3 regions of the Micromonospora sp. CA-269861 genome follow, and region 3 is predicted to be linked to each of the others. Evidence: riboswitches for the same ligand, from Rfam matches in the RefSeq annotation. Region 3 holds a riboswitch; each other region holds the start of a gene.

Region 1 (5,779 bases), 720 kb from region 3:
TGCAGCACGAAGTCGTCGAAGTCGTCCGCGTCGGGCATCGCCTCGGCGTGCAGGTCGTGGTGCAGCTCGGCGGCGCGCACCAGGTCCCAGATCTGGGCCCGCACGGTGGGCACCTTGGCCGGGTCGAGCGCCTGCACGGTCGCGTACTCGTCGAGGAGTTGCTCCAGCTTGGCCAGGTCGCCGTAGGTCTCGGCGCGGGCCATCGGCGGGACGAGGTGGTCGACGACCACTGCGTGCGCCCGCCGCTTGGCCTGGGTGCCCTCGCCGGGGTCGTTGACGATGAACGGGTACACCAGTGGCAGGTCGCCGAGGACCGCGTCGGGCGCGCATTCGGCGGCCAGGCCGAGGCCCTTGCCGGGCAGCCACTCCAGGGTGCCGTGCTTGCCCAGGTGCACCACGGCGTCAGCGCCGAAGCCGCCGTCCCCTGCGGGCGCGGTCAACCAGCGGTACGCGGCCAGGTAGTGGTGGCTGGGCGGCAGGTCCGGGTCGTGGTAGATGGCGATCGGGTTCTCCCCGAAGCCGCGGGGCGGTTGGATCAGCAGCACCACGTTGCCGAAGCGCAGACCGGCGAGCACGATGTCACCACCCTCGGTGTACAGCTCACCCGGCGGCTCACCCCAGTGCTCCCGCATCCGCTCGCGCAGCTCGGCCGGGACCTGGTCGAACCAGCGCCGGTACGTCGGCCCCGGTATCCGGGCCTCGGCGGCGGCCAACTGCTCCGGGGTGAGCCACTCCACGTCGTGACCACCGGCGGCGATCAGCGCGTGGATCAGCGCGTCGCCGTCGTCGGGCGGCGGCGCGTCACCCAGGTCGTAGCCGGCCTCGGCCAGCGCGGCGAACAGCCGGACCGCCGAGGCCGGGGTGTCCAGGCCGACCGCGTTACCGACCCGGGAGTGCTTGGTGGGGTACGAGCTGAGCACCACGGCGACCCGCTTGTCGGCGTGCGGGACGTAGCGCAGCCGGGCGTGGCGCACCGCGATCCCGGCGACCCGGGCGGCCCGCTCCGGGTCGGCGGCGTAGACCGAGAGCCCGTCGGCGTCGATCTGCTTGAACGAGAACGGCACGGAGACGATCCGGCCGTCGAACTCGGGGATGGCCACCTGCATGGCGGCGTCCAACGGGGACAGCCCGGCGTCACTGTCGGCCCACTGCGCGCGGGTGCTGGTGAGGCAGAGCGCCTGGATGACCGGCACGTCCAGGGCGGCCAGGGCGCCGACGTCCCAGGCGTCCTCGTCGCCGCCGCCGGAGGCGTCCGCGGCGACCGCACCGCCGGCCGCGAGCACCGTGACCAGCAGCGCGTCACAGCGGGCGAAGAGCCCGAGTGGGCCGGTGCCCGCGGTCAGCCCGCGCAGCGAGCCGCAGAAGATCGGCAGCGGGTTGCCGCCGGCCCTGTGGACCGCGTCCGCGAGCACGTCGACGAAACCGGTGTTGCCGGCGAGGGCGTGCGCCCGGTAGAAGACGATCCCCACGGTGGGCCGGTCCGGGTCGGCGGGGTGTTCGCCGTGCACGCCGTACGCCGGGGTGGGCGCGGGCGGGGTGAACCCCTCACCGGTGAGCAGCACCGTGTCGGACAGGAACCGGGCCAACTGCCCCAGGTTGTCCGGACCGCCCTCGACCAGGTAGGCCAGCGCCTGGGTGACGACCCCGGACGGCACCGTGGAGATGGCCATCAGCTCCGCGTCGGGTAGCGCCTCACCGCCGAGCACGACCGTCGGCACTCCGGTGGCGAGCACCGCGGCGAGGCCGTCCGGCCACGCCTGCCGACCGCCGAGCAGGCGTACGACGACGAGGGCAACCCCGTCGAGGAGAGCGGGCACCTCCTCGACTGTGACTCGCGCGGGGTTGGCCAACAGGTAGTCGGCGCCGCTGGCGCGGGCGGCCAGCAGGTCGGTGTCGGCGGTGGACAGCAGCAGAATGCGCACGGCAGGCTCCGGAAAGTGACGCCCTGGGGCCCAGAGGGGGCGACCGGGACGATGCGGGTGGGTACGGCGTCAGCCGGTACGACGGCCCGGGTGAACGGCGCGCCGACGCGGGGCGTCGGGGCCGGTCAGCGTCGGGGCGGTCGGCTCAGCGGTGCCGGTGGCCGGTGCCCTGGAGCGCAATACGACGATAGTCGTCGATGAATGAGACGCCGTGCGTCATCGGGTCCTCCTCGGGTGTCCACGCCCTGGGGTACGTCCCGACGGCCGAAGTATCCTGGCTTCCGGATCGACGCTCTCCCCCGGCCTTCCAACCGCAGACACACGGCCGTGACTCACGAGGGGGGATCGCTCCCCGGTGACAGTGGCGGGACCGCGTCGGAATTGCACCGACTTCCTTCACTGCCGTCAGGCCGCGAATGCTGCCACACCGCCGCGTCGCCGGTCAACGCGGACCCCGGCGTCGCACGCCCACGCCCACCACATTGACCTGGGAAAATATCGGCGTGCGGGGTTGTCTCTGGCCGCTACGGCGGGCTGTTGAGCTCGTTGGTCGGCGAAGTGGCCTCCTGGCGGGCAGTGTCTGTGCGACGCCCTTTGGAGCTGATGTCGTAGACGATTCAGCACCGATCCGGTCAGCCCTGGGGTTCCTCGTGCCCAGAACGGCGCGGCCGGCGCGTCAGCGACAGCCAGCCGAGGAAACGCGTGTGCAGCACAGCAACGTCGGGGCGACCGCCGAGACTGTACAAGTCGTGGATGGCCTCGTTCATGCAGGACGTCAGGTAGAGAGCCAGCGCCAGCGAGTGGCCGTAGAACTCGGCGACGAGATCGAGTTGCGCGCGGGAGCACGGCCACGCGGCGGCGCAGTTGCGGCACAACCAGGCAGGGCGCATGGGTGGGTGCGGACGGGACCGGAGACTCACACCACGACCCTGCTCACCGCGACCGCCGCCATCCATCCCAGTGGGTGATTCCTCAACGGATAAGTTTTCTTCCGCCCTCCGGATGTCCTTTCGGCGCGGCCATCCGACGACTGGATAGGCTGGCCTTCACCCTCGAGCAGGAAGGGAGCCATCCGTGAGCGTCCGGACAACTGCCGCGCTCACCATCTCCGACCTGCTGTGGAGCAGCGCTGACATGCTCGATGCTTTAGCGGCTCGCGACGTCGCTCAGGTGTTCCGCCTCGTTCAGCGAGCCACCCACGCAAGCCAAACCACCCTCGGTGTCGCCACCGGGCTCAGCCAGGCTCAGGTCAGCGAGATCACCAGCGATGCCCGCCGGGTCAGCAGCATCGACGTCCTCACCCGCATCTGCGCCGGCCTGTCGATGCCGCGCCACGCACGCATGACCCTCCTGCTCGGCGAACGCGACCAGATGCCGGCCGAGCGGGACGTCAGTGGCTCGCAGGCCGGGAAGGCTGCGCGGGACCAGTGCGCCGATGTCACCGCCATCTATTCCAGTCGGTCAGATTTTGTTGCGGAGCTGCCTCCGCACGTCCTCTTCGACCGCGCCACGGACATCCGGGCGTCCGGCCTGTCGCTCAACGTCATTTGTCAGCAGTACGCCGACAACCGCCTCTTGAAGCTCCTCGCCGCCGGCACCCGCCTCCGTTGCCTGTTCCTCGATCCAGCCGGCGAGGCGATCAGGCGGCTGGAGCGTGAGGACGACTATCCGGACGGACACCTGAGCGCGCTCACCGAACTCAACATCCAAAATCTTGCCCGCCGAATTCGTGACCGGCTCCCGGCAGATGCCCGAGACCACCTCGCCATCGGCGTATACGACGAGTCCATTCGCGCCAACGTGCTTCTGATCGATGACCGACTCTGCGTCGTTCAGCACTACCTACCGCAGATGCGGGGCGTCGACTGCCCGACGATGATCATCGAGCGCAGCGCAGGCCCCGCCGGCCTCTACCCGATATTCAACGAGATGTTCAATTCGCTCTGGGATCGCAGCCGCCAGCTATGACCGACCACGCCCGCCTCCTTCCCCTCGCGCAGGAGGCCGTCAACCTGGCGCACGACCTGATGCGGACGCTTCGGCCCGGTGCGCTGACCTTCAAGGGTGACCGCGACATGGCTTCCGAGTTGGACTACGCCATCGAGCGACGGGTTCGCGAACATCTGGCCGCCAAGGCGCCTGACATCGGGTTCCTCGGCGAGGAGTACGGCAGCAGCGGCGACACCAGCACTCTCACCTGGGCGCTCGATCCAGTCGACGGCACCGTCAACTTCATCCACGGCTCACCCCTGTGCGCGATCTCGCTCGGCCTCATCCACGGCACACATGCCGTCCTCGGCGTCATCGACGTCCCATTCCTCGGCACCCGCTACCACGCCGTCAAGGGGCACGGTGCCTACGCCGACAACCAACGCATCCACGCCAGCCAGGTCACCGATCTCAGGGACGCCGTCGTCGCCATCGGCGACTATGCAGTCGGTGCTGATGCCAGCCGGAAGAACACCGAGCGACTCGCCATCACTGAGCAGCTCACCCAGCACGTCCAACGGATACGCATGCACGGTTCCGCCGCAATCGACCTCGCCTGGTTGGCTCACGGCAGGATCGACGCGTTCATCATGCTCAACAACAAGCCCTGGGACACCGTCGCAGGCGTCGTGGTCGCCCGAGAGGCTGGCGCTCTGGTGGTCGACATCGACGGAGCGCAGCACAGCATGGACGCTGTAGCCACCGTCGGTGGCAGCAAGTTGATTCTGCCGCCCATCCTCACGCTCGTTCAGCGATCACTCGCCCGGTGGAAATCCGCCTAGGGTCCGCTTTCGGCTACCTGCGGCCTGATCCAAGTCACTGGCTTTCTGGGCTGTCGGTCGGCCATACCGCTTCCAGGCCCTGGTCGGTGGCGTAGAGCAGGTACGGCCGCAGCTCGGGGGCGTTTTCCAGGCCGCGGCGCAGCGCGTACAGATGAGCTGACCTCGCCGCCAGGAAGGGTTGGGCGGCGAGCAGGCCCCTGAGATCCGCGAACCGCCAATCCACCCCCAGCAGCTTCCGTGCCCGTGCCAGCAGTGCAACGGCGTCGACCGGAACCTTGTCCAGGTAGACGTCGGCCGTCAGCGGCAGGTCCGCCTGCGGTTCGGCGGGCAGGGCGAACCCGGAACGCAGCCACACCTCGAACGCGGGGGCAACAACAGTGAGGTCGACCTCGCCGAGACCGCCCAGGTCGGCCCAGAACACCGGGCCCCCGCCACCGTCGCACCTGAGAAAGAATCCCCGGTCGCCTTCTTGGCCGATCATGAGGTAGCCCGTGAGCCACTCACCGATTCCGTAGGTCGTGTTGCGCTCCAGCAGGGATTCCCGGCAGCACACCACCACTCCGTCGGCGACGACGTCGTCAGTGACCGACGCCAACCACCGCTGGTAGGCGGCATCCGTCCCGGAAACCAGCCGCTCGATCATTTCCACCGCGGCCCCCTACCTGTCCTCACCGGCACGCGCACGCCTGCGCCCGCACCGGCTGGCCTCGACCCGACACCCCAGCAGCCAACACCGTAGCCAGACGCGCACCACAGGGGTCATCCCCCGTCATGATCTGCTGTCGGTCGAATCTCAGCGGGCGTGGCGCTCCGGGTGGGCCCGGCTCCAGGTCCGCATCCGCTCCGGGTAGCCGGTGCGCGCCGCCTCGTACAACGGCACCGCGTGCTTGCGGGCGATGGCCCCGGCCGCGCGGGGCGTTCCGGTACGACGACGGATCCACTCGCCGTCGTGGGCGATCGCCACCACCGTGGTGTCCGTCGCTGTCGTCTCCGGTTCCAGGTAGAACTCCACCCCGCGCCGCGTGGCGACGAACGCCTCCAGCGCCGCGAGGTCGTCGCGGGTCGCCTCCCGGTCCAGCTTCGTCG
Region 2 (5,779 bases), 1.4 Mb from region 3:
GCGCTCGTCGCCACAGTCCTCGGTGGCGTGGTCGGTGGGATCGCCGGCACGCTCGGCGGCCGGGTGGACCGGATCCTGATGCGGGTCGTGGACACCATCGCCGCGATGCCGCACCTGCTGCTGGGCATCTTCATCGTCGCCATGCTGCGTCCCAGCCTCGGTGCCGTGATCGCGTCCGTCGGGCTCACCCACTGGCTCTCCACCGCCCGCATCGTCCGATCCGAGTTGTTGAGCCTTCGGACCCGCCCGTTCATCGACGCCGCCATCAGCGGCGGAGCCGGCCGGCTCCGGGTCCTCACCCGGCATCTGCTGCCGCACGTCCTGCCCCGGCTGGCGCTGGCCACCACCCTGATGATCCCGCACGCGGTGTGGCACGAGACCGCCCTGTCGTTCCTCGGCCTCGGCCTGCCACCGCACCTCGCCTCGCTGGGCAACATGATCAACGATGGCCAGGGTTCGCTACTGACCGGCGCCTGGTGGGCCAGCCTGGCACCCGGCGCGGTCATCGTCGTCGTCACCCTCGCCATCGCGGTCCTCGCCGCCCGCTGGCGCGACCGCCTCGATCCCCGGGTCCGAGCGGAGCTGCACCTGTGACCACCACCGAAACCATTTCCGCGCCGGCGTCGCCCCGCGCCGCCGCGAGGCAGCCGCTGCTCGCCGTGGACGGCCTCGGCGTCGAGTTCCGGCTCCGCGACGCGCGCGTGCGCGCCGTCACCGAACTCAGCCTCACCGTCCGGGCCGGCGAACTGCTGGCCATCGTGGGCGAGTCCGGCTGCGGCAAGTCCGTCCTGGCCCACGCCCTGCTCGGCCTCCTGCCGGGCAACGCCACGACCAGCGGTCACGCCGTGCTGCACCACCCCGGCGTCGACCCGGTCGACCTGGTCACCTGCGGCCAGCGCCAGCTTGCCCGCAGGGTACGCGGGCGCCGGGTCGGGCTGGTCCCGCAGAGCCCGGCGACCGCCCTGAACCCGGTCCGCACCGGACGGCGACTGCTCGCCGAGACGCTGCGGGCACATGGCCGCGACCGCGCCGACGCCGACCAGCTCGCGGTCGATGTCGGGCTCGACCCGGCGGACCTGGACCGCTACCCCCACGAGCTGTCCGGCGGCATGGCACAGCGTCTGGTCACCGCGCTCGCGCTGGCACCCGACCCGTCGCTGCTCATCGCCGACGAGCCCACCACCGGGCTGGACCGGCCGCTTGTCGACCACACCCTCGACCTGCTGCGCCGCCGCTGCGACAACGGCGCCGCCGTCGTGCTCATCACGCACGACCTGGCCGCCGCACGCCGGGTCGCCGACACCGTCGCCGTGATGTACGCCAGCCGCATCGTGGAACACCGCGACAGCGACGAACTCTTCACCGCACCAACCCACCCGTACGCCTCGGCGTTGCTCGACGCCCTGCCGGACCGGGCCTTCCGACCGGTGCCGGGCGACCCGCCGATGCTCACCGCGTTGCCGCCCGGGTGCGCGTTCGCGCCCCGCTGCCCACGCCGCACCGACACCTGCGCGGACCGGCCACAGCCGACACCTGTCGCCGGCGGCGGCGTGGTGGCCTGCCACCACCCGATTCCCACCGGAGCCACCACGTGACAAACGCGCAGCACCTGCTCGCCGACGAGGTGACCGTCGGGTACGGCCACCAGGTCGTCCTCGACGGCGTCACAGTGCGGATCAGCCGGGGAGAGACGGTCGGACTGCGCGGGCCGTCCGGCTGCGGAAAATCGACACTGGTCCGGGTCCTGGCCCTCCTGCACCGCCCCGACCGGGGCCGGGTCAGCATCGACGGCACCACTGTCGACGCCGTCCGGTACGCCGTGCCGGTCGCCCTCCGGACCCGCGTCGCCGCTCTGTTCCAGAGCCCGCGCGCCGCCGCCGACCCTCGACTGAGCCTCACCGACCTGATCGCCGAACCGCTGCGCGCCACCCGGACGCCCGAGTCGGCAATCCGGGAACGGGTGACCGAACTCGCCGACCTCGTCGGTCTCACCGCGGATCTGCGCGGCCGGCGTCCCCACGCGGTGTCCGACGGGCAACTGCAACGCGCCTGCCTCGCCCGGGCCCTCGCGCACCGCCCCGACTACCTGCTCTGCGACGAGGCCACCGCGATGCTCGACGCCTCGACCCAGGCGCACGTCGCCGCCGTCATCAGGGACTACCAGCGGACCCAGCGCGCCGGTGTCCTGGTCATCACCCACGACCAGACCCTGCTGGGCCGCTGGAGCGACCGGATCGTCGACCTGGCCGGCGCCCGGCTGGAGAGCCGCCGTCGGAGTGGGCCACTCGCTCTCGAGCGGTATACCTCTGAGGCATAAATATTCCTCAGAGGTATACCGCTCACCACGGAAGGTGCCCGGCCGACCCGGGCCTCGCTCAGCGGCCGTCGAGCACGGAGGCGATCTTGGCTGGGGCGTTCAGGGGTGCCAGCTGATCCGTGCCCAGTCCGTAGCGCTGGGCGAGGTACGCCGGGTCCTGCCAGGTGACGACCGACCCGGGCTGGCCGTCGTCCCGCACCATCAGTCGCAACGGCAGGTCGATCGCGATCTCGGGATGGGCCTGCATGAGTGGAGTGCCCGCCTGCGGATTGCCGAAGATGATCACCTGGGTGTCGGGCATGCTCAGCCCGGCCTTGCGAACGGCCGCGGCATGGTCGACCACCGCCGCCACCGCGGCGCCCATGCGTTCGGCTTCGGCCCGCAGCGCGGAGACCGTCTCTCCGACGTCCCGTGCGCTCCGCCTGGTCACCAATCCGTCGTTCACGGCCGACCCCCGCTCACCGTGTCGCTGGGCGAATCCCACCTCATCCTGCCCGCACCAGGGGGCGGTCCGGGGATGTTCGCCGCAACCGCCACCCGCCTCAGGCCGTGGACTCCTCGGCACCGTCGAGCAGCGCCCGCCGCAGGGCCAACCGGTGCTCCCGGCGGATCTCCGCCTCCCGGTAGCGACGCCGGTCCCCATCCGTCTCCGGCAACAGCGGCGGAACCGTACGCGGCTGTCCGTCGTCGTCGATGGCGACCATGACCAGGTGGGCGGTGGCCACGTCGGTGGGCGGCACCGCCCTGTCCCACCGGTCCGCGGTGACCTTCACGGCCACCTCCATCGAGCTGCGGCCCGCCCAGGTGATCCGCGCGTCGACGTGGACGACGTCACCGACCCGCACCGCGCGCAGGAAGGCGGTCTCGTCGATGGCGGCGGTGACGGCCGGCCCGTCCGAGTGCCGGGCGGCGACCACCCCGGCGACGGAGTCGATGAGGTTGAGGATCCGGCCGCCGTGCACCGTACCCATCAGGTTCGTGTGGTGCTGATCCATGATCTGCGACAGGGTCAGGTGCGACGCCGACGGTGGTCGGCCGGTGATCGTCATGATGTCGTGCACAGCGGTAGTCCGTCCCTCGGGAAACCACACCGCCGGAACGCGGACACACGCTGAGGAGCACCCACCGCGCACACCGCGCGGCACGTCACCCGCTCAGCCCACCCGCGAGGCCGACGGCAGCGCACACGGTTGTGTACGCGGCGCCGGCAGGTCTTCGGACTCGCGGGCCCGACCGGCCGCACGCCGATCTCCTACTGGCCGTCGCTTCCCAGGCCGGTGGCCCAGTGCTGATGACGGCTGTCGTTCCCACTCACCGCTGCGGGGCAGTCCCGGATTTCCACCGGGTTCCCTCTTACGACGCCCAGTCAGCCACGACCAGGCGAACCAACGCCACGCGGAGCATAGCTGGCCAGGGACGACGTTCACTCAGCGCGGCAGGCGACCCCGAGGGGTGCTCGGCTTTTGCCATCCGAGGAAAAAGTCCAGCGCCTCTTGAAAAAAGTCTCACTACGGCGAGGATATTCAGATGCATCGTCTCCCCCAGACTCCGGTGCGGGTGCTCTCGAGCCTCCTCGCGCTCCTCCTCGCCTCGGCGGTCGCTCTGCTCGCGTCCGCCCAACCCGCCGGAGCCCACGGGACCCTGGCGATGTCCACGCCGGCGGGGGGCGCCACGGTGAGCGAGCCGTTGACGTCGGTGCAGCTGTACTTCACCGAGAAGGCCGCCTCCAACGCGTTCTTCACGATCACCGCCCCGGGCGGCATCCGGGTCGACAACGGCTGGTCGTACGGGGAGCCGAAGCCGCTGGACAAGCCGGTGCGGGAGTACTTCCTGGTCAACGGCCAGTTCGAGCCACGGGAGTACACGACCGGGTTTCCCGCGACGGTGGCGGTGACGCACCTGCCGGCCAAGGGCGAGTACTCGGTGAGTTACCTGTCGGTCGCCTCGGACGGCGACCCCGTACGCGGCACCCTGACCTTCCGCTACAACGGGCGGGTGACGGCAGCGCCGCAGGGGTGGAGTCCGCCGACGACCCAGCCAGACCCGGCCCTGTTGGCCACCGCCGAGCAACACGGGTCCTCCGGGCAGGTCTCGGCAGTGCCGACAGTCGCGGCCGAGACGGCGGTCCCGCCGTCCGCGGCAGCGGCCCCGCCGAGCGACTCGGCGGATGAGAGCGGCCCCGGAGCGCTCGCGTGGACCGGCCTGGCGGCGGTCGCGGCAGCGGTCGCGGCGGCCGGATTCGTCGTCTGGCGTCGGCGGACGTCCCCCACTGGCAGGCCCACCGGTCGGGGCCGTACCGCACCGGGAACATCCGGCCGACGCGGCGCCGGTACCCGCCCCGGGACCAGAACCCCCGGCACGAAGACCGCCAGTGCCAAGGTCGCCAGTGCCAAGGTCGCCAGTGCCAAGGTCGCCGGTAGCAGAACCGCACGCGCCAGGACTGCGACCGTTGCGGACGCGACGACCCCCGCCACGACGGACAGCCGACCGCCCGTCGACTTCGGAGCATCGCCCGACCCGGACCTCGTCACCGCGACGCCCGGGTCCCGGCTGAGCAACACCGGCCTGGCACTGTTCGTCGGCGCTCTGGTGCTGTCCCTGCTCGCCGGCTTCGGGTTGGCGCGCATCAACGGTAACGAGGGCACGGCCGCCGGCACCGCCCGGCAGTCGGCGGGCGGTCCGCCCGCCTCCGGCCCGGCGGTAGCCGCGAACGACGGACACCAACACCCGGCGGGCACCGGACCGCACACGCACAGGGGCGACGGCGCAACGGGCGAGGCGCTGGCCACCGGAACGACCGTCAGCGCCGGCGGGTACACGCTGCAACCGCTGGAACGAACCCAACCGCCTGGCGTACGCGCGGACTACCGGTTCCGGATCGTCGGGACCGACAGGCAGGCGGCGACCCGCTTCGCGGTCGTCCACGACAAGCCGTTGCACCTGATCGTGGTGGGCCGCGACCTGACCGGCTACCAGCACCTGCATCCGACGATGGCAGCAGACGGCACCTGGAGCGTCCCCCTGACGCTGGCCCGACCCGGCGGCTACCGCGTCTACGCCGACTTCTCCGTCACCGCGGCCAACGGCACGCAGCAGCCCCTCGTGCTGGGTGTCGACCACACCGTGCCCGGCGCGCACAGCCCGACCGCGCTGCCGCCGGTGCAGGCCCAGGCGACGGCTGGTCCGTACGCGGTGTCGATGACCGGCAACCCGACGGTGGGGGCGACGGCGCCGATCCACTTCCAGGTCAACCCCGCCGACTCGGCCACGCCCGCGCAGCTGGAGCGGTACCTGGGCGCGTACGGGCACCTGGTCGTCGTTCGTGAGGGCGACCTCGGCTACGTGCACGTCCACCCCGAGCCGGAGTTGGTCGACGGGACTGTCAAGTTCTGGCTGACCGCACCGAGTTCAGGCCGGTACCGGGCCTTCTTCGACTTCCAGGTCGCCGGCAAGGTGCACACC
Region 3 (5,779 bases):
CGCGGTGCTCCAGTCGCTGGTGGCGCCCGCGCTGTCGACAATCGGAAGAGACCTGGGCGTCTCGACCGGAGACATCAGCTGGGTGCTCACGGCGTACCTGTTGGCCGCCTCGGTGCTGACGCCCATCCTCGGACGTCTCGGCGACATGGTCGGCAAGCGTCGGGTCCTCATCGGCGTCCTCGCGGCCCTCGCCGCGGGCACCCTGCTCGCCGCTCTGGCCCCCAACCTGACCGTGCTGATCGTCGCGCGGGCGCTCCAGGGAGCCGCCGGAGCGATCCTGCCGCTGTCGATCGGCATCGTCCGCGACCAACTGCCCCGGGAGAAGGTCGGCGTCACCGTCGGCCTGCTGTCGGCGATCTTCGGTGTCGGCGCCGGTGTCGGCATCGTGGCCGCCGGCCCGATCGTGGAGCACCTGTCGTGGCACTGGCTGTTCTGGCTGCCGCTGGTCCTCGTCGTCGTCGCGCTGCTCGGAGCCATCTTCGGGATGCCTGAGTCGCGGGTCCGCACGCCCGGGCGGCTCGACATGCTCGGCGCGGCCATCCTGTCGGTGTCGCTGGTCTCGCTGCTGCTGGCCGTGAGCAAGGGACAGGGCTGGGGCTGGACGGAGCCGAAGACCATCGGCCTGTTCGTGCTCGGTGCGGTCGCGATGGTGGTGTTCGTCCGGGTCGAGCTTCGGGTACGCGAGCCGCTCATCGACATGCGCCTGATGCGGATTCGCGGTGTCTGGGCCACCGACCTCGTCGCCCTGATCCTCGGTTTCGCGATGTTCGGGACGTTCGTGCTCGTGCCGACCCTGCTCCAACTTCCCGCGGCCACCGGCTACGGGTTCGGCAAGACGGTGTCCCAGGCGGGCCTGTTCCTGCTGCCCACCGTCCTGATGATGGTGGTCTTCGGTCCCCTCGCGGGCCTGCTGGACCGCCGCTTCGGTCCCAAGGTTCCGATGTTCCTCGGCACTGTCGCGGTCGTCGTCGCGTTCGCGCTGCCGGCGGTCGCGCACGGCGCGACCTGGCAGGTGCTGCTCTCCGGGGTGCTCACCGGCGCCGGCATCGGCCTGGCGTTCGCGGCGATGTCCAACGCCATCATCGAGAGCGTCCCGGCCGGGCAGACCGGCGAGGCGAGCGGCGTCAACACCATCGCGCGGACCATCGGCAGCAGCATCGGCGCGGCGGTCGTCGCGGCCGTCATCACGTCGAACAGCACACCTCAGGGGCTGCCCACCGACGCGGCGTTCACCGCCGGCTTCTGGGTCTGCGCGGGCGTCGCCGTCCTGGCCGTCTTCGCGGCGCTCGCCCTGCCCTCGGCGCGTCGCCGCCACGAACAGGCAGTCGCCGCCGGTGTCGACGACCTTCCGCCCGAGCCGGTCGAGTTGCACCTGCCCCACCGGCAGCACTGAGCGAGCGGCTGACAGTCGCCCAACGCCACGCAGGCCGTGTCCACCAGGAGTGGACACGGCCTGCGCCGTCGGTGCGACCTCAAGCTGTTCGCGGCGCGCCCAGTCGGAGCTGCCAGCGCGTGCCCTGGCTGGTGAGCCGGACGATCGCCAACGGCTCCACGTCCACCTGCCGGTACGTCGCGGTCGGCAGACCGAGGGCGTGCACGACCGCGATCCGGATCACCAGTGGGTGGGTGACCGCGACAACGCGTCGACCGGCCCCGCGCTGCTCGTCCAGCCAGCTTCCGACCCGATCCCGTACGGCCGTGACGGATTCGCCGCCGTGCGGCGCCGAGTCCGGTGCGGACAGCCAGTCCCGCAGCGACTGCGGCTGGCTGCCGGCGATCTCCTCGAGGGAGCGTCCGGACCAGTCGCCGTAGTCACAGTCGGCCAATGCCGTCTCGATCGTCGGCAGCAGGCCGAAGGCGGTGGCGGTCTGTCGGGCCGCCGCCGCCGGGCTGGACAGGCAGGTGTCGCTCACGCCGAGGTGCCCGCGCCGATCCGGATCGGCGCGGGCCTGGGCGAGAGCGGCACGAAGGCCACCCTCGTCCAGGCCGTCGTCGGTGCCGCCGAAGCGGGCCCGGCGCAGGGCGGTGGTGTGACCGTGGGCGACCAGCCGGAGGCTGGTGCCGGTCACGTGCTCGGCAGCGCGGTGGCGACCCGGCGACGCCGCTCGTGGTGCATCAAAGCCGCGAACAGCAGGCCGATGCCGGTCCAGAGCACGACCTGGGTGCCGAGCGAGGCCAGCCGGAAATTCCACAGCAGGGTCGCGGGGAAGTCGGCCGGAACCTCCTGGAAGGACGGCATCACCACGTAGGACACTGCGGTGACCAGCAGGAATCCACCCACAGCCGCAGCGGCGCGCAGCCACTGCGGCGCCTGGGCGCCGACCGACCGGTAACCCAGGGAACCGGCCCACACGGCCACCAGCCCGAGCACCACCATCAACAGGTAGGTGACGGTCCGTTGGTTGATGGTGGCCGGGTCGCCGACCGCCGGCGGGTTCGCCGGATACTTGAGGAACGGCACGATCACCGCGCCGAGCAGCGCCGCGCCGGCCAGCAGCAGGCCCGACCGCCCGTCGTCGTCGCCGCGCCGCCGACGGGACAGCAGGACGTACGCGGTGGCCAGCAGGCCACCCATCGCGGCCCCGAACAGGCTGGTGGCCAGGATCAGGCCACCGCGCTGACCCGTCCGGCTGACCAGGGCGTCCTCGTGATCGTGCGCACCGGCGGCGGGCTCGACGTGCGCCGCTGCCTCCTCGATGGCGATGGCCGCCTCGACGTGCGGTTCGCCAGCGACGTACGCGAACGCCCCGGCGAGCAGCCCGGCGATCAGACCGGCGAGCAGGCCGCGGACGAGGACGGCGACGAACGGGGGAGTGGTGGTGGTGTTCAGTGGCACGGGACACCCAGCAGGTGCCTGCCGTCGTGCATCAGCTCGTGCAGGTACATCCCGCTGCGCGACACCGCCCCCTGGTCGAAGGCGACGAGGTACGTCAGCAGGGCGAGCACGGCAACCGTCGCGAGAGCCGTCCACAGGAGACGGGCACTGCCAGCGGGGTGCACCACCGGCTGGCTGGAAGCGGAACTAGACATGAATACACGAACCTCCCCAGGGATGACGCGTCCCCATCGCAAGGCTGCGGACGACCGAGCGTCCTGGCTCGCGGCCCCCACTTGAGGTGGGAGCCGCTCACAGTGGCGCGACCGCGCCGGATTCACACCGGCTTCCCTCGCGTCGCCGCAGATAGTGGGTCGACGGTAGCGGTGCCACCTCGGGCGGTCAACCCGCACCCGCGCCAACGCGCCGGTACGTCTATCAAGCAGACCAGCCGTGGCCACCACATGGATTCGTCAGACCATACTGCGACACTGTCGGAAGCCGGTTAGGGCGCGCGTTCCGCCACTCAGGAGCATCCTGTTACCGCTAACATGGTCAACCTGCCAGATTGGTCCTGTGGCTCCGGGTCGACCCGGAGGGGTCCGGTCAGTGGCTGGGCGGGGTGTGGGGTGGACGTGAACGCGCCAGGACGGGTCCGATGACGGCCGGCGAGGTCGTGCGACGACCGGGCATCGTCGACGCGCATCATCACCTCTGGGTCCGCTCCCGGCATCCGCAGCCCTGGATCGATCCGCACACCATGGCCGTGATCGACGACGACTTCACGCCGGTCGAGCTGGCTCCGGCGACCCGCGCCGCCGGGGTCACCCAGACCGTGGTCGTACAGTCCGTCGCGGTCCGGTCGGAGACGCCCGAGCTGCTCGGCATCGCGGCCGACGACCCTCTCATCGCCGGGGTCGTCGGCTGGGTCGACCTCACCGCCGCCGATGTCGGCCATCGCCTCGACCGACTGCGCAAGGCGCGGGGCGGCGAGCGGCTGGTCGGGATCCGCCACCTGGTCCAGTCCGAGCCCGACCCGGCCTATCTCGACCGCCCCGACGTGCGGCGGGGCATCGCCGCGGTCGGTGCCGCCGGCCTCGCCTTCGACCTCCTGGTGCGCCATTGGCAGCTACCGGCGGCCACCCGGCTCGTCCGCGACCTGCCGCAGGTGCGGTTCGTCCTCGACCACCTCGGCAAGCCCCCGCTCGGGCGCGCCGATGTCGCTGACTGGCGCCGCGACCTGCGGGCGCTCGCGGCCGAGCCCAACACGACGGCGAAGCTCTCCGGCCTGGTGGCCGAGGTGGACGGCGCGTCCTGGACGACGGCCGACCTGCGGCCCGCTGTCGAGCACGCCCTCGACGTGTTCGGGCCGGATCGGCTGATGTTCGGCTCGGACTGGCCGGTGTGCCTGCTCGCCACCTCGTACGCCCGCTGGGTCACGGCCCTGGGTGACCTGCTGGACCCGCTCTCCGACGTCGAGCGGGCGGCGATCTGGCGTCAGACCGCGAGCCGGGTGTACCGCTTGGCCCCGTCCTGACGCGACAGCGGCTTCCTGACTGGGGACATAGCATGTTATCGATAACATGCTTACGGCAGCGGTCGATGCCGGTTTGGTCAGATGTATGCCGCGCGTGCCGCAGGTAACGATGGCAAAACATGGCCGCAAGACCTTGGCAACGTACGTGAATGCGTGGCATCGTAACGCCTGATCGTGGGAAACATCCGACCTATCTCTGAGGGTTGTGCGGGGCACTGAGCCGCACCGTCATCCGAGCGGGTCGGTCGCTCACAGGCGTTCGGCTCGTCGGCGGGTCCCGCCGGGTGCCGGCGCCACGCTTGGGGAGGTCAGATCCGACGATGAGTAGCGCCGAGGCAACCGCCGGCACGCAGCGCGGCGAACTCAGCGACTGGTTCCGGGAACGGATCTCCCACGCCGTCTCCGAGTTCACCGCCGCGACCGCGTTGGTCGTCCTGTTCATCGCCCTGACCTTCGCGAGTCCGTACTTCCTGACCGCTGACAACCTCTTCAACATCGGGGCGCAGACGGCGGTGATCGCCATCATCGCCACGGCCCAGACGATGGTCATCATCACGAAGGGCATCGACCTGTCCGTGGGGTCGGTCGCCGCGCTCGCCGGCGTGGTGGGCGCGATGGTCGTGCGCGACCTCGGCTTTCCACTGTGGGCGGCGACGGCTGTCGCGATCGGCGTCGGCGCGCTGGCCGGGCTGCTGAACGGTCTGCTGGTGACGGTGGCCCGGATCCCGCCGTTCATCGCCACGTTGGGCACGATGTCCGTGGGCCGGGGTCTCGTCTTCATCATCACCGGCGCGGTCGGCGTCTACGGCCTGCCCCGATCGTTCCAACTGCTCGGCAACGGGGAGATCATCGGCATTCCGTTCGCCGTGGTGATCACCGTCCTGGTCGCCGTCGGGGTCGCCTTCCTGCTCTCCCAGACCCGTTTCGGTCAGTACACCTACGCGATGGGCTCCAATCTGGAGGCGGCCCGCCGCTCCGGCATCCGGGTGGGTCGGCACCTGACCGGGGTGTACGTGCTGGCCGGCGTGCTGGTCGGGCTGGGCGGCATGATCGCCGCCTCCCGGGTCAACTCCGGCCAGCCCAACTACGGCATCTCGCTGGAGCTCGACGTCATCGCCGCGGCTGTCATCGGCGGAGCGAGCCTGTTCGGCGGGCAGGGCCGGATCGTCGGGACCATCATCGGCGCGTTCCTCATCGCCCTGGTCCGCAACGGCGCCGTCCTGCTCGACATCAGCATCCACTACCAGCAGGTGATCGTCGGCCTGATCATCTGGGCCGCCGTCTACTTCGACCAGTACCGCCGCCGGCGGCTGGAATCACGGGGTTGACATGCCATTTCGAGAGTCCGAACGAGGAAGGACACACACCATGGCGCACACCACCACCAGCCGACGGACGCGAGGACCAGTCCTGCGCGCGCAGGCGAT

The links. Region 3 has a riboswitch for cobalamin ahead of ACQP0U_RS12860 (CbtB domain-containing protein). Riboswitches for the same ligand answer to the same signal wherever they lie in the genome.
Region 1: another riboswitch for cobalamin. It lies ahead of cobN (cobaltochelatase subunit CobN); the one in region 3 lies ahead of ACQP0U_RS12860 (CbtB domain-containing protein).
Region 2: another riboswitch for cobalamin. It lies ahead of ACQP0U_RS19370 (acyl-CoA thioesterase); the one in region 3 lies ahead of ACQP0U_RS12860 (CbtB domain-containing protein).

Annotation. Positions count from the first base shown of each region.
Region 1 covers NZ_CP192014.1:3,526,206-3,531,984, forward strand. Annotated here, with positions in the region: gene cobN (cobaltochelatase subunit CobN) at 1-1,922, opposite strand, end outside; cobalamin riboswitch at 2,168-2,344, opposite strand; gene ACQP0U_RS16405 (hypothetical protein) at 2,555-2,812, opposite strand; gene ACQP0U_RS16410 (DUF5919 domain-containing protein) at 2,997-3,890, shown strand; gene ACQP0U_RS16415 (inositol monophosphatase family protein) at 3,887-4,693, shown strand; gene ACQP0U_RS16420 (hypothetical protein) at 4,728-5,342, opposite strand; gene ACQP0U_RS16425 (hypothetical protein) at 5,487-5,779, opposite strand, start outside.
Region 2 covers NZ_CP192014.1:4,220,399-4,226,177, forward strand. Annotated here, with positions in the region: gene ACQP0U_RS19350 (ABC transporter permease) at 1-594, shown strand, start outside; gene ACQP0U_RS19355 (ABC transporter ATP-binding protein) at 591-1,595, shown strand; gene ACQP0U_RS19360 (ABC transporter ATP-binding protein) at 1,592-2,317, shown strand; gene ACQP0U_RS19365 (DUF302 domain-containing protein) at 2,376-2,747, opposite strand; gene ACQP0U_RS19370 (acyl-CoA thioesterase) at 2,860-3,366, opposite strand; cobalamin riboswitch at 3,507-3,722, opposite strand; gene ACQP0U_RS19375 (copper resistance CopC family protein) at 3,845-5,779, shown strand, end outside.
Region 3 covers NZ_CP192014.1:2,804,242-2,810,020, forward strand. Annotated here, with positions in the region: gene ACQP0U_RS12845 (MFS transporter) at 1-1,393, shown strand, start outside; gene ACQP0U_RS12850 (histidine phosphatase family protein) at 1,473-2,069, opposite strand; gene ACQP0U_RS12855 (CbtA family protein) at 2,066-2,836, opposite strand; gene ACQP0U_RS12860 (CbtB domain-containing protein) at 2,827-3,030, opposite strand; cobalamin riboswitch at 3,066-3,209, opposite strand; gene ACQP0U_RS12865 (amidohydrolase family protein) at 3,474-4,352, shown strand; gene ACQP0U_RS12870 (ABC transporter permease) at 4,673-5,680, shown strand; gene ACQP0U_RS12875 (ABC transporter substrate-binding protein) at 5,721-5,779, shown strand, end outside.